Regions from separate parts of the Delftia sp. WSY_7 genome, predicted to be linked through region 1. Evidence: predicted binding sites of a transcription regulator. Region 1 holds the regulator's gene; each other region holds the start of a gene.
What was found. Region 1 encodes LexA, which represses DNA repair genes until DNA is damaged. Its sites were predicted from a motif close to ACTGTATNNNNATACAGT; they were not measured.

Region 2: a site for LexA is predicted at 4,596-4,613, ahead of recA (recombinase RecA). Genes of this name have one in related genera too.
Region 3: a site for LexA is predicted at 3,368-3,385, ahead of ACF8ME_RS22460 (putative DNA modification/repair radical SAM protein). Genes of this name have one in related genera too.
Region 4: a site for LexA is predicted at 4,600-4,617, ahead of ACF8ME_RS20825 (DNA topoisomerase IV subunit B). Genes of this name have one in related genera too.

The regions. Positions count from the first base shown of each region.
Region 1 covers NZ_JBICLB010000033.1:307,423-314,337, reverse strand. The annotation lists gene ACF8ME_RS13580 (FecR domain-containing protein) at 1-758, opposite strand, end outside; gene ACF8ME_RS13575 (sigma-70 family RNA polymerase sigma factor) at 763-1,239, opposite strand; gene ACF8ME_RS13570 (helix-turn-helix domain-containing protein) at 1,397-2,278, opposite strand; gene ACF8ME_RS13565 (MFS transporter) at 2,420-3,601, shown strand; gene ACF8ME_RS13560 (hypothetical protein) at 3,685-4,092, opposite strand; gene lexA (transcriptional repressor LexA) at 4,252-4,926, opposite strand; gene ACF8ME_RS13550 (asparaginase) at 5,025-6,014, shown strand; gene adk (adenylate kinase) at 6,105-6,761, opposite strand.
Region 2 covers NZ_JBICLB010000034.1:169,110-176,024, forward strand. The annotation lists gene ACF8ME_RS15545 (hypothetical protein) at 1-1,840, shown strand, start outside; gene yddG (aromatic amino acid DMT transporter YddG) at 1,863-2,783, shown strand; gene recX (recombination regulator RecX) at 2,780-3,259, opposite strand; gene recA (recombinase RecA) at 3,462-4,565, opposite strand; gene ACF8ME_RS15565 (MarR family winged helix-turn-helix transcriptional regulator) at 4,713-5,213, shown strand; gene ACF8ME_RS15570 (response regulator transcription factor) at 5,314-5,988, shown strand; gene ACF8ME_RS15575 (sensor histidine kinase) at 6,084-6,915, shown strand, end outside.
Region 3 covers NZ_JBICLB010000040.1:108,299-115,213, forward strand. The annotation lists gene purL (phosphoribosylformylglycinamidine synthase) at 1-1,113, shown strand, start outside; gene ACF8ME_RS22455 (TIGR03915 family putative DNA repair protein) at 1,192-2,031, opposite strand; gene ACF8ME_RS22460 (putative DNA modification/repair radical SAM protein) at 2,047-3,366, opposite strand; gene ACF8ME_RS22465 (SWIM zinc finger family protein) at 3,847-5,307, shown strand; gene ACF8ME_RS22470 (DUF5691 domain-containing protein) at 5,304-6,915, shown strand, end outside.
Region 4 covers NZ_JBICLB010000035.1:222,466-229,380, forward strand. The annotation lists gene ACF8ME_RS20795 (hypothetical protein) at 1-127, shown strand, start outside; gene bamC (outer membrane protein assembly factor BamC) at 340-1,452, opposite strand; gene dapA (4-hydroxy-tetrahydrodipicolinate synthase) at 1,494-2,390, opposite strand; gene ACF8ME_RS20810 (class I SAM-dependent methyltransferase) at 2,466-3,035, opposite strand; gene ACF8ME_RS20815 (hypothetical protein) at 3,103-3,252, opposite strand; gene ACF8ME_RS20820 (MFS transporter) at 3,254-4,480, opposite strand; gene ACF8ME_RS20825 (DNA topoisomerase IV subunit B) at 4,651-6,633, shown strand; gene ACF8ME_RS20830 (lytic transglycosylase domain-containing protein) at 6,639-6,915, shown strand, end outside.

The DNA of each region.
Region 1 (6,915 bases):
GCGATCAGTCCGCCTTCGTGCCAGCTGGCGGCAAAGGGATCGGCAGACGCGGGTGGCTGGGCGGCGCTGGCCGAGAAGGCGGCGTGTTGCCCGGCCTGCAGCTCGGTGGGGGTGGCTTCGCTGTCCAGGGGCTGCAGGCGCACGGCCTTTTCCTGCACGTTGACATGGCACAGGCCGTCGTCCGCGACATGGACCGTGAAGCGCGTTCCCAGGGCCAGCACATGGCCTTGCGGGGTTTGCACACTGAAGGGGCGGCCCAGTGCGTCTGGCCCGGTGGCGACGAGGATGCGGCCGCGGTAAAGGCGCAGCAGGCGCTGGCGGTCGTCGAAAGCCACGTCCACGGAGGTGGCTGTATCCAGGGCCACCAGGGAGCCGTCGGGCAGCGTCAGGTCGCGGCGCTCGCCAGTGGCGGTGCGATGAGCGGCCTGCCAGTGCTCGAGCGGCGCGCCTTTCCAGGCGAGCCAGGCCGTGGCACCGCTGCCCAGGCCAAGGGCCACAGCACGCACCGCAGAACGGCGATTGGGGTCGGAGCGGCGGCCCAGCGCCTGGCGCGCCAAGGGTGCGGGCAGATGCGACAGCTGTGCGGTGACGGATTGCACGCGCAGCCAGGCGCGCTGGTGGGCGGGGTCGGCCTCGTGCCAGTCCGTCCATGCCTGCTGCAGGCTTGGCGTCACCGCGGTGCCGCGCAGTTTCACGTGCCAGGCAGCGGCCTCATGCAAGGCCCGTCGGTCGTTGCTTTCCAAAGATCCCTCGCCCATGTGGCTATGCCAGGACCAGGCAGCAATGCTCCATCGCCCGGGTCAGGTAGTTGCTGACGGTGCGCAGCGACACGCCCAGGCGCTCGGCGATCTCGGGGTAGCTCAGTTCCTCGAAATGGGACAGGACGAAGGCTTCGCGCACCTTGGGTGCAAGGCCCTGGAGCATGCGGTCCACGTCGAGCAGGGTCTGCTGGACGATGGCCTGCTCCTCGGGCGAAGGCGCCAGCGACTGCGGCAGCTGGGCAAGATAGTCCAGATAGGACTGCTCCAGCGTGCGGCGGCGAAACAGGTCGGTGACCAGGCCGCGGGCGATGGTGGCCAGGTAGCGCCTGGGCTCGCGGATGTCCTGCTGCGGCACTGGCGAGCGCAGCAGGCGCACGAAGGTGTCCTGGGCCAGGTCGGCCGCATCGTCACGGTTGCCCAGGCGCTTGCGCAGCAGGCTTTCCAGCCAGGGATGGTGATTCTGGTAGAGGCTGTGCACGGAGAGGGCTTGTGCGAAAGAAGCGGGGAGGCCGGGCGTAGAAGCCGAGATGGGCAACGTGGCGGTCTCGGTTGCAAAAGATAATAAGAATGCTTATCAATTATCTTTCACGCAGGCTTTACTCCTGAGGACTGGGTATCTTTCTGTTGCATGTGCGCTACAGGGAGATGCTGGCGGAACTTCCACGCCGGCCCTGCGCCGGGCGATTGCGCTGGTAGGCGCTGGGCGGAGCGCCAAAGCTGCGCCGGAAGACGGCGGTGAAGGCGCTGGGACTGTCGTATCCATGGGAGAGCGCCACTTCCAGGACCGAGGCGCCAGCGGCCAGCCGGGGCAGGCTGAGCAGAAGACGGGCCTGGCGGCACCATGCGCCGAAGTTCATGCCGGTCTCGCGCAGGAACAGGCGTGCCAGCGTGCGGGGATGCATGTGCAGCCGCTGTGCCCAACTGGCCAGGCCGGCGTCCTGCGATGGGTCGTCCACAAAGCTGCGGCAGCAGGCGGCCAGGGCGCCATGCCGGGGCATGGGCACGTGCAAGGACAGGGCGCGGGCGCGCTCCATTTCGTCGAGGATCAACTGCATGACACGCTCCTCCCTGCCGCCCAGCGGGTAGTCCATGGGCAGCTCGATGGCCTCCAGCACGAGTTCGCGCAGCAGGGGCGTGACCTGCATCACTCGGCAGTCTTGCCACAGGCCGGGCCGCAGCCCCGGCTCCACGAACACGGTGCGCATGGCCACGGGGCCGGCGGCCATGTGGATGGCGTGCAGGGACTGTGGTGGAACCCAGACGGCGCATCCCGGGGGGACGACCCAACTGCCCGAATCCGCGCGGATCAGCATCACTCCCTCGGTGGCATGCAGCAGCTGGCCGCGGCGGTGGGCATGCGGTGCGATGGCAGCGCCGGCCGCCATGTCTGTGGCAAAGGCCACGACCGGGCGGGCCGTGTGCTCGCCGTGCGGGGGCAATGGAGCGGCCGCAGGCACGTCATCCAGGCAAGCGCGTGTGCGGGCATGGGAAAGTGGGCCACTTTGCCGGGTTGTCATTTTCTCGACGATTGTTGTTGCTTCGTAGCAGGAATGCAGATCATGCACTTTCTACGATGACCCACTTTCAATCCGCAGGAAAGTGGCAGGTATGGAGATGATTTCCCTTTCGAGAATGACGGACGTGACAGGAGGCAGGGCATGAACCGCGCACGTCTGGGGCTGCTTACGGGCACGCATGCCATCAACGACCTCTACCAGGGACTGGTTCCTGCGCTGTTGCCCTTCATGGTGCTGGAGCGCGGCTACAGCTATACGGAAGCCAGCGGCCTGATGCTGGCGGCCACGGGCCTGTCGAGCATGGTCCAGCCGCTGTTCGGCCTGTATGCCGACCGGTCGCCACGGCCCTGGATGGTGCCGGCCGGCTTTGTGGTGGCCGCCCTGGGCCTGGCCCTGGTGGGCATGAGCCCGGACTACTGGGTCAGCTGGTTGGCTGCCGTGCTGTGCGGCCTGGGGATCGCGGCCTACCATCCGTCCGCAACGGTGGCGGCCCGCATGGCGGGCGGCGGCTCGCAGAAGGCGATGAGCGTGTTTTCGGTGGGCGGAACGGCGGGGGCATCGTTCGCTCCCATGCTGGCTGCGGCCGTGGTGGGCGCAGGCGCCTTGCACCGCAGCTGGATGCTGGCCCTGCCTGCAGCGGCCATGCTGGTGCTCTGGTATGCCTGTACTTGGCGGGATGGAGCCAAGGACCATTGCGCCACCCGGCGCCTGGCCGTGGCTCAGGGCGAATTGCCCGCCAACCACTGGCGCGCCTTCTTCCTGCTGTGCGGGGTCATCGTCTGCTGGTCGATTCCCTATGTGACGGTGCTGTCCACCCTGCCCATGTTCGTGACGCGCGAGCTGGGCGGCTCGGACTTCATGGGAGCGGCCACGCTGACCTCATTCACAGCCGCTGCGGCGGTGGGCACTTTGCTGGGGGGCACGCTTGCAGATCGCCGGGGGCGCACGCAGGCCATCCGCGCCGGCTACCTGTTGGCATTGCCTGCCCTGGCGGCCCTGGCCCTGGCCTCCACGCCATGGATGGCGCTGGCCTGCACCATGGCCCTGGGCGTGTGCATGTTTCTTCCGTTTGCCGCCCAGGTCACGCTGGCCCAGGACTATCTGCCGCGCAACCAGGCCACGGCCAGCGGGCTGACCCTGGGGCTGGCCATGTCGATAGGCGGCATGGTGGCGCCGTTGTTCGGCATGCTGTCCGATGCGCGCGGACTGCGTTTTTCGTTGAGCGTCGTGCTGTGCATTCTGTGCGTTGCCGCGGCGCAGGCGTGGTGCATGCGCAATCGGCGCAGCGAGGGGAGTGCTGCACCGGCGGCTGTCAGGGCCTGATGCGCAGCCCCTGCCGCTGGGCAAAGCAAGAGACAGGCCCGGGCTCTCGCAGACCGGGTGGACGGGTTGGTCTCAGGGCGACCTCAGGCCGGTGTCTGCGCGCCGTGCGCTTCCATGCGTTCCAGGGCGGCACAGACATCGGCCATGCGGCCCGAGATGAACAGGCATTCGGGCTGCTCCTGCGGCGAGCGCTGGATGATGCGCAGACCCGAAGGCAGGGCCTGATCTGCCGGAAGTGAGGGCAGTTCGGGTTGCAGGGGCAGCAGCAGCTGCGCATCCCTGTGTTCTGGCAGCCGTGCTGACTTGCTGCGCCGCTGCTGGCTGCGGCGGCGTGCCTTGCTGAAGGACAGGATGGTCGCCTGCTCGGATTGCACAGGCGATTCGGGCTGGATGGTGCGCATGGCGGGCTCCATGGCGGCGGCGGGCAGGCGAATGCCCTGTGCCAGGCGCAGGAAGGACAGAGAAGACAGTGTTGGCAGAGCGAATCCCATGTGACGACTCCTGTTGGCGTATTTCAAAGAGGCATGGACACAGGCAGGATTGCGGTTTGCGGGCAAAGCTCCGCCCAGGGCGAAGCTGCAAGGCTTCGCGCCTACCACCTGGGCGGTGCATGAAGTAGGGGGCAACCCGTGCAGGGCTGCCTGTCCGGTTTACATGGACATGCTGTTGCGGATCAGCCCCACGGCCAGGCCTTCAATGGCAAAGGCCTCTTCGGGAGCGACGCGGATCACCGGGTAATCGGGGTTTTCCGGCAGGAGCTCCACGCCCTGCGTGGTGCGGCGCAGACGCTTGACGGTGACTTCATCTCCCAGGCGTGCCACGACGATCTGCCCGTTGCGGGCTTCATGCGCGGACTGCACGGCCAGCAGATCGCCGTCCATGATGCCCGCGTCGCGCATGGACATGCCGCGCACGCGCAGCAGATAGTCCGGGCGGACCTGGAACAGGCTGGGTTCGACGGAATAGGTCTGGTCAATATGTTCCTGGGCGAGAATGGGCGAGCCCGCCGCAACGCGGCCCACCAGCGGCAGCATCAGCGGCGCCAGGGCCGACAGCGGCAGCCCGAAGCTGGTGCCGCGTGCGGCATTGATGTTGCGCACGGTGTCGGTACGCAGGCGAATGCCGCGGGAGGTGCCGCTGACCAGTTCGATCACGCCTTTGCGGGCCAGGGCCTGCAGATGTTCCTCTGCTGCGTTGGCGGACTTGAAGCCCAGCGTGTTGGCGATTTCCGCGCGGGTGGGGGGCGCGCCCGTGCGGGAGATGGCGGCCTGGATCAGGTCCAGGATCTGTTGCTGGCGGGCGGTGAGCTTGGGATGGTCGAGCATGGCGTGCGTCCGGTCCTTGAATTCAGATGGCAGGCAGAGAAGTCATCTGATGATTTATACAGTATCTGTATTTTTAACCAGTTTTCCAAGAGGTGCAAGTGGGGCAGTCAAAGTTGGTGATTCTTGGCACGGGCGGCACCATCGCCGGCCGGGCGGATTCGCAGTCGCAGGCAGTGGGATACAAGGCCGGACAGATCACGGTGCAGTCGCTGCTCGATGCCGTGCCGGATCTGGAGCAGCAGGCGCTGGGGCCTGTGCAGACGCAGCAGATCGCGCAGGTGGACAGCAAGGATATGGACTGGCCCGTGTGGCGCGCGTTGCTGCGTGCCTGCACGCAGGCGCTGGAGGATGCGGACACACGCGCCGTGGTGATCACGCATGGAACGGACACGCTGGAAGAGACGGCCTGGCTGCTGCACAGCCTGCTGCCTGCCACCAAGCCCATAGTGCTCACTTGCGCCATGCGCCCGGCCACGGCCCTGCTGGCCGACGGACCGCAGAATCTGCGCGATGCCGTGACCGTGGCCGCCAGCGGCGGGCGCAGCGGTGTGTGGGTGGTGGCCGGCGGCGAAGTGCATGCGGCGGCCCAGGTGCAAAAAGTCCACCCTTACCGACTGCAGGCCATGCGCTCCATGGAAGGTGGCCCGCAGGCCCTGGTGGAGGAAGGGCGCGTGCGCTGGCTGGTGGCTGATGCGCCGGTCACGCCGGTCGTCCCCGTTGCGCGGATGGTGATTTCCGCTCCCGCTCTGTCTGACCTGCTGGCGCTGGATGACCTGCCCTGGGTCGAGGTGGTGTTCAGCGTTGCCCTGGCGCGAGCCTGCGGCGTGGATGCGCTGGTGGCCGCAGGCGTGCGCGGCATCGTGGTGGCCGGCACGGGCAATGCGACCGTTCACGAAAGCATGGAAGCGGCCTTGCTGCGTGCGCGCGACAAAGGCGTCTGGATCTGGCGGGGCACGCGCTGCGCCGAAGGCCTGCCCGTTGCCTCGGGGCTTGGCACGGACCCCGCAGAGGCCGATCTGGTCCAACTGCCCGTGGCCAAGGCGCGGATTGCCATGATGCTGGCGCTGGCCGCGCAGCCGCGCGACTGATCCTCTGGGCGTCGCCGGCGCTTCAGATGCAGGCGGGCAACAAAAAAGCACCCGGCGGGTGCTTTTCTGGGGTCTGGCGCATGGCCTGCGTCATTCAGCCAGTGCTGCCAGGGCGCGCTGGGTGATGTCTTCCACCGAGCCCAGGCCGCTGATGGCGCGGTACTTGGGGGCTGCTGCGGCTTCCTTCTCGGCCCAGGCGCGGTAGTAGTCCACCAGCGGGCGGGTCTGGCTGCTGTAGACGTCCAGGCGCTTCTTGACCGTTTCTTCCTTGTCGTCCTCGCGCTGCACCAGCGGCTCGCCGGTCACGTCGTCCAGGCCTTCGACCTTGGGCGGGTTGAACGTGACGTGGTAGGTGCGGCCCGAAGCGGGGTGGGAGCGGCGGCCGCTCATGCGCTCGATGATGGCATCGAAGGGCACATCGATCTCGAGCACGTAGTCCAGCTTCACGCCGGCGGCCTTCATGGCGTCGGCCTGGGGAATGGTGCGGGGAAATCCGTCGAACAGGAAGCCGTTGGCGCAATCGGGCTGGGCAATGCGCTCCTTGACCAGATTGATGATCAGGTCGTCGCTGACCAGTTGGCCGGCGTCCATCACGGCCTTGGCCTGCTGGCCCAGGGGCGTGCCGGCCTTGACGGCGGCACGCAGCATGTCACCGGTGGAGATCTGGGGAATGCCGTACTTCTGGCAGATGAAAGCGGCTTGCGTGCCTTTGCCGGCGCCGGGTGCGCCCAACAAAATCAGTTTCATGGAAGTCCTTGAGGAGAGTAGAAATTCTTGTCTGCCGGATCGGCCCACCGGGGCGGACAGTCCATGCGTCATTTTTTTGTCGCGGGCAAGGATAGCACGCACAGGGCCAACACTGGCTTACACGCACGGGGCAAAACTGTCGCCTGTGCAATCG
Region 2 (6,915 bases), on a different contig from region 1:
GGTCTGGGGCCATGTACTGGCCCTGGCCGTGCTGTGTCTGCTGATCGTTGTGTTCGCCTGGAAGCTGCGGCCGGCATTGCCTTCCTCATCGCGCCTGCTGCTGAGTCCGCTGCTGGGCAATATGGAAGCCTGCCTGGTGCAGGACGGGCTGCGCGAGGATTTTCCCAAGGAATTCCAGCAGGTGCCTGCCAGTTGCCTGGGCCCTCAGGGCTCGGCCGCGGAAATGGTGAAAGCCACGCTGCAGCGCTTGGGCCGTCCGCAGGGCGAGGGGCTGGAGCTGGGCTATACGCTCAGCGTGCCTCTGCTGCGCTATGTGCAGTGGAACGGCCGGGCCTGGGAAGTCCGGGGCGAGGCGCTGGACCGCGTGGTGCGCACGGTGGCGCAGGCGCAGCGGCCCGTGGTGCTCTACCTGTTCGCCACGCATTTCGAGGTCCACTCCCAGGCCGAGGAGCGCCTGGCTGCCGATCCCGCCAATCTGGCCTGGACGCCCAAGGGGCCGCTGCCGCTGGACACCTATCTGGGCGCGCGCATCTTCCCGTGGTCGGTTGCGCGGCAGGACAATGAAATCACGCGCGTGCGCAAGCTGGTGGTCGATGCCCTGGCCGAGCGCATGTGCGCTGCGGGCGATGCCGCCATGCATCCGCTGCGTGCGCTCACCGTGCTGGGCGAGACGCACCAGCTGTTCCCGGGTTTCGAGGCCGGCATGGGGTTCGCGGCCGAAGGCTATGCGGTCACCGACTACAGCCCTGCATCCGTGGCGGGCTTCCATGCATTCCTGCGCCAGCGCTATGGCGACATTGCGCGGCTCAATGCCCATCTGAAGTCGGAGTTCGCCAGCTTCGATGCGGTGGAGCCTCCGTCGCGCAACATCCGCAGCGAGCCGCTGCAGAACTTCTTCCAGCACATCGACAGCTATGCGGCTGGCACGGTCCCGGTGTCCGGCTGGGTCCACTCGCCCGACGCGAAGCTGCAAAAGCAACTGGCCGTGGCCGTCTTCGTGGACGGGCGCCCTTACTCGCACGCCCCCGTGCACATGCACCGCCAGGATGTGGCCCAGGCCAAGCCTGATTTCCTCACGCCCGATGTGGGCTGGCGTGCCGACATCCGCTATCCGGCGCTGGGCGAGGGCCTGCACCGCATCGACGTGGTGCTGCAGGCCGGCGGGCGCAGCCTGGGCCTGCTGGCCACGCGCCAGATCGCCGTGATGGACCGCCACCAGGGCGAGCCCAGGCCCCATGCCGCCGAGGCCTTGCCTGACTTCGGCAAGCTGCCGGACGGCGTGGAATTCTGGGTGGACAGCCCGCAGGACCGGCTGGCGCTGTTCTACAACCCGCTGGCGACGGACTGGAACGATTTTCGCGAGCAGCAGGTGGCCGATTACATCCAGGGCTTTTCCGAGCACATCGGGCACGGCTGCCTGGGCCGGGTGCCTCGCTTTGCCCACCAGCTCAACCCCCATGCGAATCCGAGCTGGGACGCCAGCCGCTACGCCGTGGAGCGCAGCCTGCAGCGCATGCCGGGGCTGTCCCTGGGTGTGAGCCTGTATGGCGAAGACACCTACGGCCCGCTGGTCGGCCAGATGCTGCGCCGCTATGGCCACACGGCCTATGGCGTGACGGAGTTCCATCCGCTGGTGGCCCTGTCGCCGCAGCGGCTGGAGAAAGTGCTGACCATGCACCGCCGCCAGGGCGCGCGCTTCCTGTCCTTCTTCATGGAAGCCCGGCTCGAGGATGCGACCGGCACGCAGTCCAGCAACGAGTTCTCCTTCGATGCGGACAACCGCGCGCACGGCTCGGACGCGCTTTACCGCTCGCTGCGCCAGGTGCTGCAGCCGCACTGACCTGCCGCGCGCAGCCTTTTCCATGTCTTCAGCGCACAGCAGTTCCCCTGCAGCCGCAGGCCGGGCCACCGCCATCGGCCTGCTGGCCGTGGTGTGCTGGAGCTGCACCGTGGGCCTGATGCGCTCGGTGGCCGAGCCGCTGGGCGCCGTGGGCGGCGCTGCCATGCTCTATACGGTCAGCGCCCTGTGCGTGGCCGCCGTGCGTGGCCTGCCCAGGCCGTCGCAGTGGCGGGCCATGCATCCGGCCTACTTCTGGGGCTGCGGCCTGCTGTTTGCGGTCTATGAAATCTGTCTGTCGCTGGCGATCGGTCTGGCGCAGGACCGCGCCCAGGCGCTGGAGCTGGGGCTGATCAATTACCTGTGGCCCAGCCTGACCATCGTCTTGGCCGTGCTGCTGCGCCAGCAGCATGCGCGCTGGTGGCTGTGGCCCGGCGTGCTGCTGTGCCTGTGGGGGCTGACGCGCGTGCTGGGTGGCGACTCGCTGCAACTGCGGGGCATAGCGGACCACATGCTGGCCAATCCGCTGGCCTATGGACTCGCCTTTGGCGCGGCCCTGCTGTGGCCCTGCTATTCGCTGGCTGCTCGGCGCTGGGGTGGGGGGCACAATGCCGTGGGGTTGTTCCTGATCTGGACTGCGCTGGCGCTGTGGATCAAGTGGTTGTGGCTGGGTGGCGAAGGCGGCATGCACTGGTCAGGCACCGTGGTGCTGCAGCTGCTGGCCGTGGGCGGGCTCACGGCCATGGGCTACAGCTGCTGGGAGCACGGCATACAGCACGGGCATCTGGCCGTGATGGCGGCGGCCTCGTACTTCACGCCCGTGTTCTCTGCCTTGCTGGCCAGTGCCTGGCTGCAGGTGCAGCCGGGCTGGGGCTTCTGGCAGGGCGTGGCGCTGGTGACCGTGGGGTCGCTGGTGTGCTGGGGCGCAACCCGGCGCGTGGATTAGTTGCCTTCGTCTGCAGCTCCGTCATCCCAGTCTTCGCTGCGCCCGCGCAGCACCTTGCTCGCTATTTCTCCGCCAAAGCCGCGCGCGGCCAGAAAGCGCATCTGCTTGAGGCGTTCCTGCGGGGTGGCCGGCGGTGTGCCGAAGCGCTGGCGCCATACGGCATGGGCGCGCTGCAGTTCGGTGGCGCGCAATTGTTCTGCGGCGGCGCGCACCAGGCCATCGTCCAGCCCCTTGCTGCGCAGCTCCTGCACCACGCGTGATGTGCCAAAGCGCGCGGCCTTGCGATGCAGCACGGACTCGGCCACGCGCTCGGCGCTGATGAAGCCGCGCTTCTCCAGCGCGTCGAGCATGGCGCCCAGGTCCTCGCCTTCCTCCACATGGGGGGCGAGCTTGCGTTCCAGCTCCAGCCGTGAATGTTCGCGCTGGCCCAGCAGCTTGAGCGCCCGGCCCTTGAGCGACAGCTTGGCGAATCCCATGCGGCAATGTCTCCTGAATCGTCCCGAATAAAAAGGGCCCCCACGCTCCCCTTGCTGCGCAAGGTCCGCTGCCCCCCAAGGGGGCCGCTTTTTTGCCTTGGGGCGTCCCGGCGATAAAAAAGGCGCAGACGTGAGCCTGCGCCAAGATGGCAAACACAGTGTGTGCAGGCGCGGCGGCGCCTGCAGTGAGGGGTCTGGGCGCTCAGGCCTCGATCACGCCGTCCTTGTCGGCCTTGGCCTTGCCCGCCTTGGCGGCCTTGGCTTCGGAGGCATCGCCACCGGCCGTGGGCAGCAGGGCGATGCCCAGGCTGTCGCGCACCTTGTTCTCGATCTCCACGGCCAGGCCGCTGTTCTCGCGCAGGAATTCGCGGGCGTTGTCGCGACCCTGGCCGATCTTTTCGCCGTTGTAGGCGTACCAGGCCCCCGACTTGTCGAGGATCTTGGCGTTGACGCCCATGTCCAGGATTTCACCTTCGCGCGAGATGCCTTCGCCGAAGAGGATGTCGAACTCGGCGGTCTTGAACGGGGGCGAGACCTTGTTCTTGACGACCTTGACCTTGGTTTCGTTGCCGATAGCTTCGTCGCCCTTCTTGATGGTGCCGGTGCGGCGGATGTCCAGGCGGACCGAGGCGTAGAACTTCAGCGCATTGCCGCCCGTGGTGGTTTCGGGGCTGCCGAACATCACGCCGATCTTCATGCGGATCTGGTTGATGAAGATGACCATGCAATTGGTCTTCTTGATGGTGGAGGTCAGCTTGCGCAGCGCCTGGCTCATCAGGCGGGCCTGCAGGCCGGGCAGCTGGTCGCCCATCTCGCCTTCGATTTCGGCGCGCGGTGTCAGTGCGGCCACCGAGTCCACGACGATCATGTCCACGGCGCCCGAGCGCACCAGGCTGTCCACGATTTCCAGGGCCTGCTCGCCGGTGTCGGGCTGGCTGATCAGCACTTCGTTGAGGTTCACGCCCAGCTTCTGGGCATAGCTGGTGTCCAGCGCGTGTTCTGCGTCGATGAAGGCGCAGGTGCCGCCCTGCTTTTGCATTTCGGCGATGACCTGCAGCGTCAGCGTGGTCTTGCCCGAGGATTCAGGGCCGTAGATCTCGATCACGCGGCCACGGGGCAGGCCGCCCACACCCAGGGCGATGTCCAGGCCCAGCGAGCCGGTGGAGACGACCTGGATGTCCTGGATGGCTTCGCCTTCACCCAGGCGCATGATCGTGCCCTTGCCGAACTGCTTTTCGATCTGGGCGAGTGCGGCCTGCAGGGCCTTGGCTTTTTCACTGTTGGCGGTGGTGACGGCGGTGTTCATGCGGACTCCTGGGTTGGGTATGGATTCAGCTCTGTATTTGCATTCAGGCTGGATGCTTGAACAGTAGTTTATGGGCTTGCTGCCTTGATTTGTTGGTGTTTTTGGTCAGTTTTCCTGACTTGTTGGATTTGCCTCCACAATGCATCCATGAGTGAGCTTTCCCCTGTCACGCCGCCCGCCGACGCCTGGCGCCAGACCCACCTGGGCCGCCTGCTCGGCCATGCCATGCGGCGGTTCGACGCGCGTGTACTGCAGCTCATGGCGCGCGATGTGGAGGTGCCGCTGGCACTGTCCAACCTCGCTGCGCGCGACAAGGTGGGGGCGGCCCATATCCACATCACGCGGCATCTGTCGCTGGCTGGCGACCGGCTGACGGACCTGGCAGAGCGCGCAGGCATGACCAAGCAGTCCATGGGCGACCTGGTGACCCAGTGCGAGGCCTGGGGCCTGGTCACGCGCGAGAGCGACGAGCGCGATGCGCGCGCGCGCCGCATCCGCTTCACGCCAGCGGGCCTGGCCTGGCTGCAGGCTTTCCATGACGCCGTCTCCCAGGCCGAGGCCGAATTCCGCGAGGAAGTCGGCGACGACATCGCCACCGTGGTGGCGCTGGGGCTGGAGGCCTACGCGGGCGGCGGCTCACTCGGGTAAGGTCCCTGCCCGCGCTGCGGGGCGCATCCTAGAATCCTGGGAATTAAAGGCGCGCATTTCCAACTCCCAGAGCGCGCCTGCATTACAGGAGACATCCCCCATGCGCATTCTGATTGCCGAAGACGACCAGGTCCTGGCCGATGGCCTGCTGCGCAGCCTGCGCGGCTCGGGCGCCGTGGTCAGCCATGTGGCCAATGGCAGCGAGGCCGACACCGCGCTGATGACCAGCAGCGAATTCGATTTGCTGATCCTGGACCTGGGCCTGCCCAAGATGCACGGTCTCGAAGTGCTCAAGAAGCTGCGCGGCCGCGGCGATGCGCTGCCGGTGCTCATCCTCACGGCGGCCGACAGCGTGGAAGAGCGCGTGCAGGGGCTGGACTACGGTGCCGACGACTACATGGCCAAGCCGTTTGCGCTGTCCGAGCTGGAGGCGCGCGTGCGCGCCCTCACGCGGCGCGGCATGGGCGGCGCCAGCAGCACCATCAAGCACGGCCCGCTGGTCTACGACCAGGCCGGCCGCGTGGCCACCATCGACGGCAAGATGGTCGAGCTGTCGGCGCGCGAGCTGGGCCTGCTGGAAGTGCTGCTGCAGCGGGCCGGCCGGCTGGTCAGCAAGGACCAGTTGGTCGAGCGCCTGTGCGAGTGGGGCGACGAAGTCAGCAACAACGCCATCGAGGTCTACATCCACCGGCTGCGCAAGAAGATAGAGCGCGGCCCCATCCGCATCGCCACCGTGCGCGGCCTGGGCTACTGCCTTGAGAAGATCGCGTCCTGAGGCCGCTGCCGTGGCTGTCAGGCCCGGGTTGGCTTGCCTGCGCATAGTGGTGGTTGCCGCGGGGCCGTGAACCCGTCGTAAGGGGCTGCCCGCCGATGAAAATCTTCCAGCGTGAACAGCGCTCCCTGTTCGGCGAGATCCTTGACTGGATGCTCACGCCGCTGCTGCTGCTGTGGCCCGTGAGCCTGGCGCTGACCTGGCTGGTGGCCCAGGGCCTGGCCAACAAACCCTTCGACCGTGCGCTGGAATACAACGCCCAGGCGCTGGCCCAACTGGTGATGGTGCAGCACGGCAAGGTGCTGTTCAACCTGCCGCAGTCGGCCAGCGAGATCCTGCGTGCCGACGAATCGGACACCGTGTATTTCCAGGTGCTGGGCGTGAAGGGCGAATACCTGGCCGGCGAGCGCGACCTGCCGCCGCCGCCCGAGCCCGACGAGGCTCTGACTGGCGCGGCGCCTCCAGGCTTGCCGTCCGGCGGCACCGTGCAGCTGCGCGATGCGGAATTTCGCGGCATCGATCTGCGCGTGGCCCATGTCTGGGTGCGCATGCCCCTGCCGGGCGAACCGCAGGCCCTGGTCCAGGTGGCCGAGACGCGCGAAAAGCGCAGCGTGCTGGCCACGGAAATCATCAAGGGCGTGATGCTGCCGCAGTTCGTCATCCTGCCGCTGGCCGCGCTGCTGGTGTGGCTGGCGCTGGCGCGCGGCATCAAGCCGCTGCACCGGCTGGAGGAGCGCATCCGCGCGCGCCGGCCCGAGGACCTTTCGCCCATCAACCACAAGGACGTGCCGCTGGAAGTCGTGCCGCTGGTGGATTCGGTCAATGACCTGCTGGGCCGGCTGGGCGACTCGCTGGCCACGCAAAAGCGCTTCCTGGCCGACGCGGCCCACCAGCTCAAGACGCCGCTGGCCGGGCTGCGCATGCAGGCCG
Region 3 (6,915 bases), on a different contig from region 1:
CAGATCCGCACGGCCGACCGCGCCGCCGTGCTGCAGACCCTGCGCGAGCATGGCCTGTCCACCTGCAGCCACATCATCGGCAAGACGCGCCCCGTCTCGTCCAAGGTCGATGCGGGCAAGGGCGAGCTGCAGGTCTGGCGCGATGCCAAATCCGTCTTCGGCGCCTCGCTCAGCGACCTGCACCAGGTCTGGGATGCCGTCAGCTGGAAGATCGCCCAGCAGCGCGACAACCCGGCCTGCGCCGACAGCGAGCACGCCGCAGCCGGCGAGCCTGCCGACCCCGGCATGCACCTGCACCTGACGTTCGACCCGGCCGAGAACCCGGCCGCACCCTTCCTGAACCTGGGCGCGCGGCCCCGCGTGGCCGTGCTGCGCGAGCAGGGCGTGAACTCCCATGTGGAAATGGCCTACGCCTTCACCGAGGCCGGCTTCGACGCCGTGGACGTGCACATGACCGACCTGCAAAGCGGCCGCGCGCAGCTGCAGGACTTCGCCGGCGTGGTGGCCTGCGGCGGCTTCAGCTACGGCGACACGCTGGGCGCCGGCATCGGCTGGGCGCGCTCCATCACCTTCAACGACAGCCTGTCCGCGCAGTTCCAGCAGTTCTTCGGCCGCAGCGACACCTTCGGCCTGGGCGTGTGCAACGGCTGCCAGATGTTTGCCGAGCTGGCCGACATCATTCCCGGTGCCCAGGACTGGCCGCGTTTCACGCAGAACCAGAGCAACCGCTTCGAGGCGCGCCTGTCCATGGTGGAAGTGCTGGAGTCGCCCAGCCTGTTCCTGCAGGGCATGGCCGGCAGCCGCCTGCCCATCGCCGTGGCCCACGGCGAAGGCTTTGCCAACTTCCGCTTCCGCGGCAATGCGGACAAGGCCATCGCCTCCATGCGCTATGTGGACAACCACGGCAAGGCCACCGAGCAGTACCCGTTCAATCCCAACGGATCGGCCGGCGGCCTGACGGCAGTGACCACGGCCGATGGCCGCTTCACGGCCATGATGCCCCACCCCGAGCGCGTGTTCCGCAACGTGCAGATGAGCTGGACCAACGGCGACAAGTCGGAATTCAGCCCCTGGATGCGCGTGTGGCGCAACGCCCGCAAGTGGCTGGGCTGATGCACTGAGCGACGCTGCAAAGCAGACAAAGGCCCTTCGGGGCCTTTTCTTTTTTCTGTTTCTTTTTGGCGGCTGCCGTTACGGCGCCAGCATCTGCGCCGTGCGCGCGCGGGCCTGCTGGACCAGGGTGGAGATCAGCACCGTCTCGGGCAGGTTGTGCCAGTAGCGGCGCGGCATCTCGCGCAGCATGGCCTGCTCCTTCAGGCGTGCCGGATTGAAGGTGCTGGCGTAGTAGGTCAGCCACAGGGCCTCGCCCGCGTCGGCTGGCGGGGCATCGCTGCGGCGCGCGCCGGGCGCCAGGCGCAGCGCATGGCCGTCCCAGTGCGCGCTGCATTGCGGCGTGAGGATGGCCCAGTGCATGTTGGCAAAGCGCTTGCAGAAGAAGGGCGCCGCCGCGCGCACGATGTGGTGCTCGGGCTCGAACCAGGCGATGTGCAGCTCGGGCAGGTTCTGCCGCTGTGTCGTCCGAAAGCGCACGAAGGCGTGCATCTTGTGGATCTCGCGCGAGACGGGGCGGGCCAGGGCCTCGATGGCGCGCCAGTCCGCATCCAGCGCATCCAGCCGCAGTTCGGGCCAGGCCTGCATGCGCGCCAGCCAGCGGTGGCACAGCTCGAAGCGGCCTGCCGCGCGGTGCATGCAGGCATGGCGCAGGGCGGACATCTGGGTGTCAGACAGGGACAGCCCTGCCTCGCCGGGGCCGGCCAGCCCGGCAAGCGCCGAGGCGGGCATGGCCTGCTGCGGCGCGCTGGAAAACAGGTCCACCCCCGCGCCGAGTGGCTGCGCACCCCGCGTGTCGGGCCACCGCCAGCGCACCGCAGCGGGGTCGGCGCCGTGGGCCAGCAGCGCCCGGCAGGCTGCGCGAAAGCCGGGCCAGTCGTCGGGGCTGTCGAGTTCGATGGTGAGGGCCTGTCCGTGCATGGCGTGCTCCAGGTTCTAGAACAGGCTGGCCTGCAGTGCGCTTTGCACGCGCATGCCGCTGTGCCGCGCCTGGGCTTGGCTGGCCTGCGACTGCGCGATCAGCCGCGTGCGCAGCGCGGCCGAGTCGGTCTCGCCCAGCAGGGGGCGGTGGCCGTCGATCAGCACGAAGGGCAGGGCCTTTTGCACGGGGGCGCGCAGCCGCAGCAGGTCGTCCAGCCGCAGCCGGCGCACGCGGCGCGCCGCCAGCAGGCGCTCCACCGTCTGCGTGCCCAGGCCCGGCACGCGCAGCAGCAGGCTGCGCGGAGCACGGTTGAGGTCCACGGGGAACTGCTGGCGGTTGGCCAGTGCCCAGGCCAGCTTGGGGTCGATCTCCAGGTCCAGCATGCCGTGGCGGCTGGCCGCCGCGATCTCGCCCGCCCCGTAGCCGTAAAAGCGCATGAGCCAGTCGGCCTGGTAGAGCCGGTGCTCGCGCATGAGGGGCGGCGCCTGCGGCGGCAGGTCGCGCGAGGCATCGGGAATGGGGCTGAAGGCCGAGTAGTACACGCGGCGCAGGCCGTAGCCCGCATACAGCGTATGGCTGGATTCGAGGATGTCGGCATCGGTTGCGCGGTCGGCGCCCACGATCATCTGCGTGCTCTGCCCGCCCGGCGCAAAGCGCGGCACGGCGGCGCGCTGCGCGGGCGCGCCGGGCAGGGACTGCGCCTGGCGCTGCTCGCGCGTGGCCGCGCGCCAGGCCTGCACATGCCGGTCCACGCCCTGCATGGCCTGGCGTATGCGCCGGCCGTCCTTTTCAGGCGCGAACTGCGCCAGGCCGCTGGCCGTGGGCAGTTCCACATTGATGCTCAGGCGGTCGGCATGGCGGCCTGCCTGGGCCAGCAATTCAGGGGCGGCATCCGGGATGGTCTTGAGGTGTATGTAGCCGCGAAAGTCATGCTCCTCGCGCAGGCGGCGGGCCACTTCCACCAACTGCTCCATGGTGTAGTCGCTGGAGCGGATGATGCCGCTGGACAGGAACAGCCCCTCGATGCAGTTGCGCCGGTAGAAGTCCAGCGTCAGCTGCACCACCTCGGCCACCGTGAAGCGGGCGCGCTGCACGTTGGAGCTCTTGCGGTTGATGCAGTAGCGGCAGTCGAAGATGCAGACATTGGTCAGCAGGATCTTGAGCAGCGAGATGCAGCGCCCGTCGGGCGCATAGCTGTGGCAGATGCCCATGCCGGTGACCGAGCCCATGCCCTTGCCGTCCAGCGAGTCGCGCCCCTGCGATCCGCTGGAGGCGCAGCTGGCGTCGTACTTGGCGGCGTCGGCGAGGATGAAAAGTTTGCGTTGCAGCTCCATGGCTGTATGAATATACAGTATATTTGCCTGGCACATCCGGTTTTTCGAGAGCCCATCCCCCAGCCAGGGTCTGGTCCGGCCTTGCCTGGCTCCGGTTTGAACGCACTGTCGGCTATCGCAATGGCCAGCGGATTGCAATGGTTGCCAGTGCAATGGAATGAAACCGTTTTCAGTGCGGAATGAGTGCTTGCTTTCAATGGGTGGCGATGTGCATCGCAGGAAATGGTGAATGCGTGTTTCCTGCGTCTTTTTGCAATGCATGAAGGCTGGTACGGCTTGGTGCCATCAATGCATGCGCTGATATAGCGCAGCTGGCTGCGCGCCATGGGGTTCCCGGTTCATGGGAGAGAGGTTTGACGTTGTTGTGATTTGTTTCAAATTGCCGATAACTATTGCTGATAGGCTTTCGGGCTTGCCGGGCGCGGTCGTTTCTTCATTCAATGCGCCTGGCGATGACAAACACTTGGAGAGGGAGCTTCGGTGTCGCGTGTATTAGGAACAGAGAGCGAAGTGCTGGCGCTATCGCCGGACGCTTCCTCCAGCAAGGCCGCCAAGGGGCTGCAATCGCCCGCCAAATGGCCCACCATGGGTGCCAACGATGTGGCGGTGTGGGGCGAGTGCCAGGGCAGCGGCAGCAAGCCCTACCAGACCCAGGTGGACCTGTCGGGCCCCTCCTTCAAATGCTCTTGCCCCAGCCGCAAGTTCCCCTGCAAGCATGGGCTGGCGCTGATGCTGATGCGTGCGGGCGGCCAGGTCACCGAGGGTGGCGATCCACCGGCCTGGGTGCAGACCTGGCTGGACAGCCGCCAGGAAAAGGCCGAGAAGAAGGAGGCCAAGGCAGCCGCCGCGGCGGCCGAGCCGCCACCCGATCCCGAGGTTGCGGCCAGGCAGCAGGCCAGGCGCGAAGACAAGCGCTGGGACAAGGTCGAGGCGGGCCTGCAGGAACTGTCGCTGTGGATGCAGGACATGGTGCGCGCGGGCCTGGCCAACCAGGCCGGCGACTCCCAGATGCGCCAGCGCTGGAACACCATGGCCGCGCGCATGGTCGATGCGCAGGCCACGGGCATGGCGGCACGCATCAAGGACTGCCGGGATCTGGTGGACAGCCACCGCGACTGGCCGCGCGACATGCTGGTGCAGCTGGGCCACTGGCAGCTGATCATCGACGCCGTGCGCCGCCGTGAATCGCTCAGCCCCGAGGTCAAGGCCGACGTGATGGCCGCGCTGGGCTGGCCCATGGACAAGGCCGAGGTGCAGGCCCGCGGCCAGCTGGTCGAGGACGAATGGCTGGTGGCCGGCCTGCGCATGATCGAGCGCGAAGGCCGGCTCATGGAGCGCCGCGTCTGGCTGCACGGGCAGCGCACGGGCCGCATGGCCCTGGTGCTGGACTATGCGCAGGGCGGGCGCGGCTTCGAATCGGCCTGGGTGCCTGGCCATCGCTACGGATGCGCGCTGAATTTCTACCCGGGCCATGCGCCGCTGCGCGCCATTGCCGCCAACGGCAACGGGCCTGCGCTGCCTGCCGAGGGCGCCAGCCCGCTGGACACCTCGGCCGTGGGCGACGTCCTGCAGCAGATGGGCCGGCGCATTGCCGCCAACCCGCTGCAGGCCACGCAGCCGTTGTGCCAGGACGGGTTGCGCCTGGTGCCTGCCCAGGGCCAATGGTTTGCGGCCTGGCCCGATGCGCCGGGCGCATCGGCGGCTGCGCCCGGCGTGTCTGCTGACGGCACTGCCGCGCCTGTGCAACCCGTTCCCGTGGCCATTGACGATGCCGAAGCCTGGCGCCTGCTGGCGCTCAGCGGCGGCGCGCCCATGCAGCTGTTTGGCGAATGGGAGCCCGGCCCGGCCGTGGGCCGCTGGCGCCTGCTGAGCGCCTGGCAGGCCCGCGAGGGCGAAAGCGCCCGGCAATGTATCTGGCAGAACCAGGGTGAACCGGTATGAGCAACACACAACTTTGGACTGCGCTGCAGCAATCGGCCATGGTCGGCTCGGACCGGCTGGCCGTGCCGCCTGCGCTGGCTTCGGGCGTTGATCCGTCTGCCCCGTGGTCGCAGCAGGCCGTGCAGGCCGCGCTGCTGCCCCGGGCGGACCTGCCCGGCGACTCGCCCGCCCAGCAACTGCTGCGCGCCAGCGCCGTGGCGGCCGTGTTCGAGCGCGCAGGCTGGCAGCCCGGCGCGCAGGTGCGCCTGCCGGCACCGCTGGCCGTGCCGGCCGCGGCGCCTGCAGAATCGCGCCCCGCGCCTGCCGATGCTCGCCTGCAGACCCTGATGGGCGACGTGCTCAAGGACGGGCCGTTCGAGCTGCAGGCCTCCATGCTGCGCACCCTGGACCAGGCGGGCCAGCGCCTGCCCCATGACCTGCTGGTGCCTGCGCTGGAGCAGGGCCGCCAGTCCGTGGAGCTGCGCCAGTGGCTGGCCCCGGTGCTGGGCGAGCGCGGGCGCTGGCTGGGCGCGCTCAATCCGCAATGGAGCTATGCCAGCGGCGTGGAGGAAACCGCCGACCCCGAACTGGTCTGGCAGGAGGGCTCGGTCGAGCAGCGCGTGGCCCTGCTGCGCAGCGAGCGCGCGGCCGATGCCGCCCAGGCCCGTGCGCGGCTGGAAGGCAGCCTGAAGGAGCTGGGCGCCAAGGAGCGCCTGCCCATGGTCCAGGCACTGACCGTGGGGCTGGGCATGGACGACGAGCCGCTGCTCGAAAAACTGCTGTCCGACCGCAGCAAGGAAATCCGCGAGAACGCCGCGCAAATGCTCTCGTGCCTGCCGGACAGCGCGCACAGCCAGCGCGTCATGGGCTGGATGCAGTCCATGCTGCAGCAGGACGACAAGGGCCAGTGGATCGTGGAGCCTCCCGAGGAAGGCCTCAAGGAATGGGAGCGCGACGGCATCGCGCTCAAGCCCGATGCCTACTTCCGTGGCGGCAAGAAGGCCTGGCTGCTGGAGCAGATGGTGCAGCTCACCCCGGTGTCCTTCTGGACCCGGGCCCTGGGCCTGACGCCCCTGGAAGTGATGGAGTGGAGCCGGCGCAGCGACTGGAAATCCTCGCTGCGCCAGGGCTGGGTGCGGGCCTTGCAGTACCAGCTGGACGTGGAATGGATCGATGCCGCCCAGGCCCTGGGCCGCGACATGCGCCACGATGCGCTGCTGCCCGCCCTCATGGCCCGGCTGTCCCCCGAAGAACGCGAGTCCCGCTGGATTGCCCAGTTCGAGCGCGACAGGCACAAGCTCATCGACGCCATCGAGGGCATGTCCCAGTCGCTGGGCGGTGCCGAACTGCTCTCGCCGGCGCTGTCGGCGCGGCTGACCGAGGCACTGCATGTGGCCGTGGGCGGCAAGCAGATCACGGGCAACTGGCACAGCTACCGCGCCGACCAGGCCCTGCTGTCCTGCGCGCGCATGCTGGACGTGACCGCGCTGGAGCGCTTTGCCGAGCTGTGGCGCAAGCCCTCGGTGCTGGATGCACAGGTCGAGCCCGCGCCGGAGCCCCCGGCCGAGCCTGTTGCCGAGACCGCAGCCGCTTCGGCATCTGCAGCAACAGCCGCCCCGGCCATTCCCC
Region 4 (6,915 bases), on a different contig from region 1:
CGCAGCTGCTCCCGCAGCGCCCGCCGCTGACGCAGCTGCACCTGCCGCTCCCGCTGCTGACGCTGCTGCTGCAGACGCCGCCAAGGCTGCTGCCGACGCTGCCGCCAAGGAAGCCACCAAGCAGTAATCCGGCCTTCGCTGGTGGCACAGGCTTAGGCTTGTGCTGCGAAAAAACCGCATCCTTCGGGCTGCGGTTTTTTTTCGTCCACCAGGGCCCGGTCATGCATATCCATGGTCTATGCACGACGGCCCGTATGCAAAAAAGCCACCGGCAAGTGAATGCGCGGTGGCTGCAGGCGAGGGCGGCGGCTGCAGCCTCAATCCCGACGTGAGGATCGCCTACTTCATGTCGTCGGTGATGACGCGCACGATGCGCTGGGCATTGGCCGAGGTCTCTGGCTGGCCCTGGGTGTTGAGCACGGTGACCGTGGACTTGTCGCCCTCGCTGCGCACCTGGATCTGGTACTTGACCGGCGCAGCCGCGTCGGGCGAGCGGCTGAACAGCTTGCTGAAGAATCCCTTGGGCTCGACCTTGGCATCGGGCGCCACATAGCGCACGAAGTAGATGCCGCGGCTGCGGTCGCGGTCTTCCACGGTGAAGCCCGTGCGGTCCAGGGCCACGCCGACACGGCGCCATGCGCGGTCAAAGCCTTCGTCGATCTGCAGCACGGGCTGTCCGTTGGCGGATTCCATGCGCACGCTGCCGGTGGCGGCTGCCGTGGTGGTGTTGGCCTTGGCCACGGCGTCGGCCTGCTCCTGGCTCACGCCGAGCTTGACCATCAGGCGGCGCAGGAATTCGGTTTCCAGTTCCGGGTCGGAGGGGCGCGGCTGCCAGATGGTCTGGTCCTTCTGGGCGCTGGTGTACACCTCCTGCATGCCGCGGTGCGTGATGTAGACCTCGGTGGAGCCGTCGGCCGAGCGCTCCAGGCGGGTGCGGAACCTGTCGCGCTCGCTGGTGGAGTACAGGCCGTCGAAGACCTTGCCCAGCGTCTTGCGGATCACGTCCTGCGGGATCTTGGCGCGGTTCTCGGCCCAATCCGTTTCGATGATGCCGAGCTGGCGGTCTTCAGTGGTGAAGATGAAGCCGTTTTCCAGCCAGAAGTCGCGCACGGGCTCCCACAGCTGGTCGGCCGGACGCTTGATCACCAGCCAGCGCTGCTCGCCATTGCGCTCGATGCGCACATCGCCCAGGGCGGCGGTGGCCGTTCGGCCCTCTGCCGGCTTTTGCGCCTTGGAGTTGGCTTCCATGGCGGCGGCGGAGACCACGCCGCCGGGCACGGCGTAGCGGGAGTCCGTGGACAGCTGTGTCAGGTCTGGCGGGACTTCCAGGGTGGGCGCCTGCTGCTTGCCGGCGCTCTTGTAGTCGATCTTGCTCTCTTGGAACGTGGTCGTGCAGGCTGTCAGGCCGATGGCCAGGCTCAGCAGGCTCAGACGTGCAATGGGCTGTTTCACGCGAATATCCTTGGTGCGTTCGGTCGGTGGGGCGGGGCGCCTCACAGCAGGCCAGCGGAGCTCAGGGCGGCTTCCACGGTGGCTTCCAGATTCTTGCTCAGGGGTGTCATCGGCAGGCGCATGGCCGGGCCGCAAAGGCCCAGGCGGGCTGCGGCCCACTTGACGGGAATGGGGTTGGCCTCGACGAAGAGGTTCTTGTGCACAGGCATCAGGCGCATCTGGATGTCCATGGCGGTGCGCACGTCGCCGGCCAGGGCCGCCTTGCACAGATCGCTCATCAGGCGCGGCGCCACGTTGGCCGTGACGCTGATGTTGCCGTGGCCGCCGCACAGCATCAGTGCCACAGCGGTCGGATCATCGCCGGAGTACACGCCGAAGCCTTCGGGCACTTCACGGATCAGCCACTGGGCGCGTTCGATGTTGCCCGTGGCTTCCTTGATGCCGATGATGGCGGGAATCTGCGCCAGGCGCAGCACGGTGTCGTGCTGCATGTCGGCCACCGAGCGGCCGGGCACGTTGTAGAGCACCACAGGCAGGTCGCCCACCGCTTCGGCAATGGCCTTGAAATGCTGGTACTGGCCTTCCTGCGTGGGCTTGTTGTAGTAGGGCACGACCTGCAGCTGGCTGTCGGCACCGACCTTCTTGGCGTAGCGGGCCAGCTCGATGGCCTCGTGCGTGCTGTTGGCGCCGCAGCCTGCCATCACGGGAACGCGGCCCGCAGCCTGCTCGACGGACACGCGGATGATTTCGCAGTGTTCCTCCACGTTGACGGTGGGGGATTCGCCTGTCGTTCCCACCACGCCGATGCAGTCCGTGCCCTCGGCCACATGCCAGTCGATGAGTTTTCGCAGCGCCGGGTAGTCAACACTACCGTCCTCGTGCATGGGCGTGATGAGGGCAACGATGCTGCCAGTGAGAGCGACGGAGGAGGATGTCATGTCCGCAAGAAAAAACGGGAAAGGATCATTCTAACGAGTGTCGGAGGCAGGCCCAAGGCGGTCGCCTGTAGGGATTCAGGCGATTGCAGAGCCTGACGCCTTCTGATGCGCCAGCATGGCCACGGGTTCCCGGCCTGTTGCATCGGGGCGCAGTGCCGCAATGCGCTGGACCACGCGATCGGGCTCGCCCAGCTGGCCGTGCTCGTAGGCCACGATGTGCCAGCCCGCGCAGGCCTGCAGCAGCTCGCCGGGCGCCAGCAGGAAATCGGGGCGGGAAGGCTTGCCGAAGGCCTCGTTGCCCTGGGCAAAGGTTTCGTACAGCAGCACGCCGCCGGGGGCCACGCTGCCCAGCAGCGCCGGCCACAGCGGGCGCCACAGATAGTGGGTCACGACCACGGCACCGAACTGCCGGCCGGGCAGGGGCCAGGGGCCGTTTTCAATGTCGGCGCACAGCAGCTCGCCCACGCCCTGCAGGCCGGCCAGGGCCTGGGCATCGCGGTCCACGCCCGTCACTGCATGGCCGCGTGCATGGAACCAGCGCATGTGGCGGCCAGGGCCGCAGGCCACGTCGAGCACGGTGGCCTCGGGTGCCAGAAGATGCGACCAGCGTTGGATCCAGGGCGAAGGCGGCGTGGCTGCGTGCATGTGAAATTTCGGAAATGAATTGAAAGCGGCCGCCATTGTGCCGCCAGGCCTTTGCCGCGCTTCAATTTCAGAAGCAGGCCCAGAGCTGGTCGGCCATGCCCAGCATGAACTCGGGCTGCAGATAGAGCATGAAGACCAGGCCCAGCACCAGCAGCACGGCGGCCCACAGCGCCAGCCTGCGCAGCAGCTGTGGGCGGGGCGTGGTGGCTGTCGTCATGTCAGGCCGCCGCCTGCGCCGCACGCGGCCTTGCCACCGGGGCTTCGCGTATCGGCAGGTTCAGCAGGCCGGCGGCCACGCCCAGGCCGATGGCCAGGTACCAGACCACCTGGTAGCTGCCGGTGTGGTCATACAGATAGCCGCCCAGCCAGACACCCAGGAAGCTGCCGACCTGGTGGCTGAAGAACACCATGCCGCTCAACATGGACAGATGCTGCACGCCGAAGATCTGGGCCACGGTGGCATTGGTCAGCGGCACGGTGGACAGCCACAGCAGTCCCATGGCGGCCGAGAAGATGTAGACCGACCAGGGCGTCAGCGGCGCGAGCAGGAAGAGCACGATCACCACCGAGCGCGTGAAGTAGATGGTGGACAGCAGGTAGCGCTTGGGCAGGCGCTGGCCCAGGTTGCCGGCCACATAGGTGCCGACGATGTTGAACAGCCCCACCAGCGCCAGCGACACGCTGGCCACCTGCGGTGCCAGCCCGTAGTCCTTGAGGTAGCTGGGCATGTGCACGCCGATGAACATCACCTGGAAGCCGCAGACGAAGTAGCCGGCCGTCAGCAGCACGAAGCTGGGTGTGCGCAGGGCCTCGGCCACGGCCTGGGCTGCGCTCTGGTCGCGCACGGGCCGGGTATTGCCGGCCGTGAAGCCCGGCTCGCGCAGGCCGAAGGCCAGCGGAATGATCATCAGGGCGCACAGCGACAGCAGCAGCAGGGCGTTGGACCAGCCGAAGTTCGAGATCAGGCTGCCTTCCACGGGCACCATGAAGAACTGGCCGAAGGAGCCCGCCGCCGCCGTCACGCCCATGGCCCAGCTGCGCCGCGCCACGGGAATCTGGCGGCCCAGCACGCCGTAGATCACGGCATAGGTGGTGCCGGCCTGGGCTGCGCCTATCACCACGCCGGCCGTCAGGGCGAACCAGGTTGTCGTGGGCGCCATGGCCATGCCGGCCAGGCCCAGCGCATACAGCAGCGCGCCCACCAGGAGCACGCGGAACGCGCCGAAGCGGTCGGCCAGCATGCCGCCGAAGATGCCGAGCACGCCCCAGGACAGGTTCTGGATGGCAATGGCCAGCGCGAAGGACTCGCGCGTCCAGCCCATCTCCTGGGTGATGGGCTGCAGCCACAGGCCGAAGCCGTGCCGGATTCCCATGGACAGCGTCACGACTGCGCCCCCGCACAGCAGTATCTGCACCATGGACATGGGTTGGTTGTTTTTGTGCATGCGGCAAACTTTAGCGAAACTCCGGGTTTTGCGCTGCGATGCGTGGGTCGCCCATGCGCCAGCGCGGCACTTCGTAGCCCTTGGCGGCACTGGCCTTTTCGGGATAGTCAATGTCAATGACTGTGAATGTATCCAGCACTGAGCCGGGCTGCGCACTACAATCCGCCCCCATGGCAGTCAAACCATCTCCCACTTCCGCCAGCGAATACTCCGAAGGCTCGATACGCGTGCTCAAGGGCCTGGAGCCCGTCAAGCAGCGTCCTGGCATGTACACGCGCACCGACAACCCCCTGCATGTGCTGCAGGAGGTGATCGACAACGCGGCCGACGAGGCGCTGGCCGGCTTCGGCAAGAAAATCCGCTTCACCCTGCATTCCGACGGCTCCTACAGCGTCGAGGACGACGGCCGGGGCATCCCCTTCGGCATGCACCCCGAGGAAAAGGCGCCCGTGGTGGAGCTGGTCTTCACGCGGCTGCATGCGGGCGGCAAGTTCGACAAGGGCAAGGGCGGCGCCTACAGCTTCTCGGGCGGCCTGCATGGCGTGGGCGTCTCGGTCACGAATGCGCTGGCCACGCGCCTTGAGGCCTGCATCCACCGCGAGGGCAAGGTGGCCACCATCGCCTTCTCGGGCGGCGACGTGGTCGAGCCCCTGCAATCGCGGCCGCTGGCCGCGGGCGAGCGCAAACAGGGCACGACCGTGCGCGTGTGGCCCGATGCCCGCTACTTCGAATCCTCCCAGCTGCCCATGGGCGAGCTGATGCATCTGCTGCGCAGCAAGGCCGTGCTCATGCCCGGCGTGTCGGTGACCCTGGTCAACGAGAAGACGCGCGACACCCAGACCTGGCAGTTCAAGGGCGGCCTGCGCGACTATCTGCAACAAAGCCTGCATGGCGAGGCCGTCATCCCCCTGTTCGAAGGCGAGGGCTTTGCCGACCGCCACCACGACAGCTTTGCCGAAGGCGAGGGCGCCGCCTGGTGCGTGGCCTTCACCGAGGATGGCGCGCCGCTGCGCGAAAGCTATGTCAACCTGATCCCCACCACGGCCGGCGGCACGCACGACAGCGGCCTGCGCGACGGCCTGTTCCAGGCGGTCAAGGCCTTCATCGAGATGCATTCGCTGCTGCCCAAGGGCGTCAAGCTCATGCCTGACGACGTCTTCGCGCGCGCCAGCTATGTGCTCAACGCCAAGGTGCTGGACCCGCAGTTCCAGGGCCAGATCAAGGAGCGCCTGAACTCGCGCGATGCCGTGCGTCTGGTCAGCGGCTACGTTCGCCCTGCGCTGGAGCTGTGGCTCAACGAGCATGTGGAATGGGGCCGCAAGCTGGCCGAGATCGCCATCAAGGCTGCCCAGACCCGCCAGAAGGCGGGCCAGAAGGTCGAAAAGCGCAAGGGCTCGGGCGTGGCCGTGCTGCCCGGCAAGCTCACCGATTGCGAAAGCCGCGACTTGAGCCTGAACGAGGTCTTCCTGGTCGAGGGCGACTCGGCCGGCGGCAGCGCCAAGATGGGACGCGACAAGGAAACCCAGGCCGTGCTGCCCCTGCGCGGCAAGGTGCTCAACACCTGGGAAGTCGACCGTGACCGCCTGTTCGCCAACAACGAGATCCACGACATCTCGGTGGCCATCGGCGTGGACCCGCATGGCCCCCATGACACGCCCGACCTGTCCGGCCTGCGCTACGGCAAGATCTGCATTCTTTCGGATGCCGACGTGGACGGCTCGCACATCCAGGTGCTGCTGCTCACGCTGTTCTTCCGCCACTTCCCCAAGCTCATCGAGGCCGGCCACATCCATGTGGCGCTTCCGCCGCTGTTCCGCGTCGATGTGCCTGCGCGCGGCAAGAAGCCAGCAGCCAAGATGTACGCGCTGGACGAGGGCGAGCTGACCGCCATCCTCGACAAGTCCGCCAAGGATGGCGTGCCGCGCGAGAAATGCCAGATCAGCCGCTTCAAGGGCCTGGGCGAGATGAATGCCGAGCAGCTGTGGGAAACCACGCTCAACCCCGACACGCGCCGCCTGCTGCCCGTGCAGTTCATGAATTTGGACTTTGCGGCGGCCGAGCAGGTCGTCACCAAGCTGATGGGCAAGGGCGAGGCTGCGGCGCGCCGCGAGCTGATGGAGTTGCACGGCGACGCCATCGAAGTGGATATCTGATCCCCATGCCCCTGCGCCCGGCTGCCCCACAGCACCTTCCGCACCGCCCGCACCCTGCGCGCGCCGCTGCCGCGCGCGCGCTTGCAGCGCTGGGCGCGGCCCTGGCGCTGTGGGGGGTGGCGCAGCCCGCGCATGCCGATCTCTGGGCCTTCGTGGACGAGCGCGGCATCACGCACTTCGCTGCGCAGGCGCTGGACGAGCGCTACAAGCTTTACTTCCGCGGCTCGCTGTATGACAGCACCGAGCAGGGACTCAAGCCCCCGCTGGTGGAAGCCGAGGCCG